DNA from 2 places in the Bacteroides sp. f07 genome. Region 2 is predicted to be linked to the other one. Evidence: riboswitches for the same ligand, from Rfam matches in the RefSeq annotation. Region 2 holds a riboswitch; the other holds the start of a gene.
The links. A riboswitch is a leader RNA that binds a small molecule or an ion and turns the genes downstream of it on or off. The one in region 2 is predicted to bind thiamine pyrophosphate.
Positions count from the first base shown of each region.

Region 1: another riboswitch for thiamine pyrophosphate. It lies ahead of thiS (sulfur carrier protein ThiS); the one in region 2 lies ahead of ACGHVY_RS20670 (TonB-dependent receptor).

Region 1 is NZ_BAABXI010000001.1:2,184,241-2,186,634, forward strand. Features, by position in the region: gene ACGHVY_RS08785 (RHS repeat domain-containing protein) at 1-274, shown strand, start outside; gene ACGHVY_RS08790 (superoxide dismutase) at 350-967, shown strand; TPP riboswitch at 1,185-1,278, shown strand; gene thiS (sulfur carrier protein ThiS) at 1,339-1,539, shown strand; gene ACGHVY_RS08800 (thiamine phosphate synthase) at 1,544-2,161, shown strand; gene ACGHVY_RS08805 (thiazole synthase) at 2,195-2,394, shown strand, end outside.
Region 2 is NZ_BAABXI010000003.1:197,053-199,446, forward strand. Features, by position in the region: gene ACGHVY_RS20660 (hypothetical protein) at 1-235, shown strand, start outside; gene ACGHVY_RS20665 (mechanosensitive ion channel family protein) at 334-1,245, opposite strand; TPP riboswitch at 1,374-1,470, shown strand; gene ACGHVY_RS20670 (TonB-dependent receptor) at 1,471-2,394, shown strand, end outside.

The DNA.
Region 1 (2,394 bases), on a different contig from region 2:
GAACCTGCTTTTCGCCAACTCCCCCGACCAGATTATCTCACAAAAAGAGGCTTACGAGTATGATAAATACGGTTATCTGACGCAGATTGTCTACCAGCGGATTATGGGCAACAACCAGAAAACGTCCGGCTGCCTGACCTGCCTGTACGATAAATACGGGAACCGTATTGATGGAAATTCTTACTACGAATATGACAATACGGGACAATGGATTTGCCGCACGAACCGCGACAACCCGCAAGCAGTGGAACGGATACAGTATATTTATAAATAAAATAAGATACTGTGAACATTTTGCGGAAGGCTTCTGTTATTATAGTATAACAAGCCAATTAAAACTTGTAACATTATGAATACTATATTAATGTCTTTAATTATGATGACCATGACTTACGAAATGCCTAAACTTCCTTACGCAAACAATGCGTTGGAACCTGTAATCAGTCAGCAAACAATAGATTTCCATTACGGAAAACATCTACAAACGTATGTAAATAATCTGAACAGCCTCGTTCCGGGAACAGAATATGAAGGTAAGACGGTGGAAGAAATCGTTGCCGCAGCACCGGATGGAGCTATATTCAATAACGCCGGACAAGTATTGAACCACAACCTGTATTTCCTGCAATTTGCACCGAAACCCTCAAAGAAGGAACCGACAGGCAAACTGGGAGAAGCTATCAAACGCGACTTCGGCAGCTTTGAAAACTTCAAGAAAGAGTTCAACGCAGCAGCAGTAGGATTGTTCGGTTCGGGATGGGCATGGCTGTCCGTTGATAAGAACGGCAAACTGCACATCACCAAAGAAGGAAACGGCAGCAATCCTGTACGTGCCGGATTGAAACCGCTTCTCGGATTCGACGTGTGGGAACACTCTTATTATCTGGATTACCAAAACCGCCGTGCCGACCACGTCAACGCGCTGTGGAATATCATCGACTGGGATGTGGTTGAAAAAAGGATGTAACCGGATTGACTGACTAAACTATACTAATGAAAAGGTCGTTGTGAAAATCACAGCGGCCTTTTTTTTGTATAAGAATAAATAGATGGATTGACAAAGACCATAAGAATGGCGCGCGATTTGTTTTTTCATCCAATCAAAAAAAGGGAATCGGAAGAAAAATGAAAAAAAATCTGCAGATTTAGTGTTTTTCTGTTTCTTTTTCGCTTACTTTGCTCCCGTAAAGACAAAGGGGTGCCCCATGAGGGGCTGAGATTATACCCTAGGAACCTGAGGCAGTTAGCACTGACGTAGGGATTGTGTTTCTTCTTATCGCCTTTCTATAAAAGCACGCTCTTTGTATTTACTTTCAACTTATTTATTCTGATAGGACAATGAAAGTACAAGTGAACAACAAAGAGGTGGAAACGACTCCCGGCTCTACCCTTACACAACTGACAGCGCAACTCGAACTTCCGGTTCAAGGCATCGCTATCGCCGTAAACAACAAAATGATTCCCCGCACCGAGTGGGAACGTTTCATGCTTCATGAGAACGATAACCTGGTAATTATCAAAGCTGCTTGCGGGGGATAACGGAATGGTCAGTCTACAATTTATCACGCATCAGACCGAACGGTATTCATACCTCGAATCGGCACGCATGGCTCTCGAAGGCGGATGCAAATGGATTCAACTACGCATGAAGGAAGCTCCTCTCGAAGAGGTGGAAGCTGTAGCCCTGCAACTGAAGCCGCTCTGCAAGGAGCACGAAGCCGTCTTAATTCTCGATGACCACGTCGAACTGGCTAAGAAGCTGGAAGTGGACGGTGTGCATCTGGGTAAGAAAGACATGCCCATCGACCAGGCACGACAAGTACTCGGAGAAGCCTTTATCATCGGCGGCACGGCAAATACATTCGAAGATGTCGTACAGCATTACCGCGCCGGAGCCGATTATCTCGGCATCGGCCCTTTCCGGTTTACCACCACCAAAAAGAACCTTAGCCCTGTACTGGGCTTGGAAGGCTATGCCTCTATCATGTCGCAGATGAAAGAAGCGAATATCGAACTGCCCGTAGTGGCTATCGGTGGAATTACCGCAGAGGATATTCCCGCTATCCTCCGTACAGGAGTCAACGGGATTGCCATGTCCGGCACGATTCTTCGGGCGGAGAATCCGGTAGCGGAAACACGCAGAATTTTAAGTAACTCATAAATAAAAAACTATCATTCTAAAATTCCCAAAGACATGGAAAAGTTAGTAATTGCAGGACGCGAGTTTAACTCCCGCCTTTTCCTGGGAACAGGAAAATTCAATTCCAATGAAGTAATGGAACAGTCCATCCTGGCATCTGGCACAGAGATGGTTACGGTTGCCATGAAACGTATCGACATGGACAACAAAGAGGACGACATGCTGAAACATATTATCCATCCGAATATCCAGTT
Region 2 (2,394 bases):
AAAATATTTAATACACAGCAACGAACTGCATCTGATAGACGCAGAGAAAATCCATCAGGCCGTGGAGAAGATGGTGGAGTCACTCGATTTAGCCGCCGGTTCCACTACCAACTTTGACCTCTATCAAGTTGTGGGAGACTACTTTAAAAACCTTGAGAAAAGAAGGAAGATCAACCACGTATTGGGAATCAAAGAAGATAGATATGAACTGGCCGAAGCCTTCGGCATCAGATAAAAGAAATTTTATTTAATCACACCAGACAAGTTTTTTATAACAAAAAGGAGAGAGCCCCACTTTCAGTGAAGCTCCCTCCTTTTTGTTATATGCAATCATCAGTTACCCTGATGTACCGTAAGTTGCGGGAATGGGAAATTGATGCCTTTCTCATTAAAGGTTTCATAAATTGCCTTATTAATATCGAAATATACTCCCCAATAATCTCCACTGTTCACCCACACGCGAATCACTACATTCACGCTGCTGGCATCCAGCGCATGAAGAGCTATAAACGGAGCAGGCTCGTTCAGAATACGCGAATCGGCAACCAATATGTCACGGACAATTTGCTGTACCTTATTATAATCTTCGCCGTAGTCAATGCCGACAATCCATTCTATACGGCGGGTTACCTGCGTATTGTAGTTTGTCACCACTCCGCTACTCATAGCACCATTCGGTATATAGATTGTCTTATTGTCTCCTGTAGTCAGAATCGTGTGGAATATCTGGATTTCTTTCACCGTTCCGGAAACTCCCTGACTCTCAATCCAGTCGCCTACCTTATAAGGTTTGAACAGTAGCACAATCAGCCCGCCTGCAAAGTTCTGCAGATTGCCGGACAATGCCATACCTACAGCCACACCGGCAGAAGCCAGCAAAGCAGCAAACGAAGTTGTCTCCACTCCCAAAGCTCCCACTACCGAGATTATCAATAAGATAGTCAACAGAATGTTTACCAGACTCTTGACGAAAGTCTTGATACTGATATCCACTTTCCGTCTGTCCATCAGACGCCTGATAAACTTGTTGAGCATCGAAATTAGGAAGCGTCCCACAATGAAAACAAGCACCGCAATCAGAATACGTTCGCCGGCACGAATACCGAAATCTATCAGTTGCTGGGTTATAAGCGAGAGCTTATCCAATCCGTCCGCATTGGCTATCGCTTGTTCCACTAATTTATCTGCGACCACTTGCGTAGAATCCGCAACCTGCGTCGCTGTTGCTTGAAATAAGAGTAGCATAAAGAGATGTTATTAAAATGAATAATCTATTGTCTTGCAATTTCAACAAATTACAAAGTTATATTGTTTTTAGTAAATCTAAAAGTTTTTTTTGCTTTACTCCCGCAAAAACCGTAATTTTGTCACCGATTCACTGGTAGGGGTGCCTTAACATGACGGGCTGAGAATATACCCATAGAATCTGAACCGGGTAATGCCGGCGTAGAGAACTAATTAATAAGCAAGATGAAAAAAATTGGATTGATGGCCATCGCCTTATTGGGCGCAGGCATCACTGTTCATGCACAGACGAGTGCAAAGGATAGTATGAAAGTTGTAAACCTGCAAGAAGTGCAGGTAGTATCTACCCGTGCCACGGCAAAAACTCCGGTGGCATTTACCAACGTAAAAAGAGAGCAAATCAGTAAACAGAACTTCGGACAGGATATTCCTTTCCTTTTGTCTACCACTCCTTCCGTATTGACCACTTCGGACGCGGGAGCAGGCGTAGGATATACCACCATCCGCGTACGCGGAACAGATGCTACCCGCATCAATGTCACCGCCAACGGTATCCCGATGAACGATTCCGAAAGCCACGCCATCTTCTGGGTAAATACTCCCGACTTCGCTTCTTCCCTGGAAGATATGCAGATTCAACGGGGTGCCGGAACGTCTACCAACGGTTCGGGAGCATTCGGTGCCAGCATCAATATGCGTACACAGAGCATTTCTTCCAATCCTTACGCGGAAGTTTCCGGCTCTTACGGCTCGTTCAATACACATAAGGAAACGGTAAAAGTAGGAACCGGGCTGATTAATAAATACTGGGCATTCGACGCACGTCTCTCGAATATTCAGAGTGACGGCTACCGTGACCGTGCCTCATCGGACTTGAAATCGTATTTCGTACAAGGCGGTTATTTCGGTGAAAATACAACGATTAAGTTTATTACTTTCGGTGGAAAGGAAAAGACTTATCATGCCTGGGACGGTATCAGCAAAGAGCAGTTGGAGAACGACCGGACATACAACCCGAACGGAATCATCCTCGATGACAATATAGGAAAAGGAAATCCCATCGGTTTCTATGACGACCAAATGGATAATTACCGCCAAACGCACTATCAACTTTTGCTTAATCACATTTTCTCTCCGGCATGGAACCTG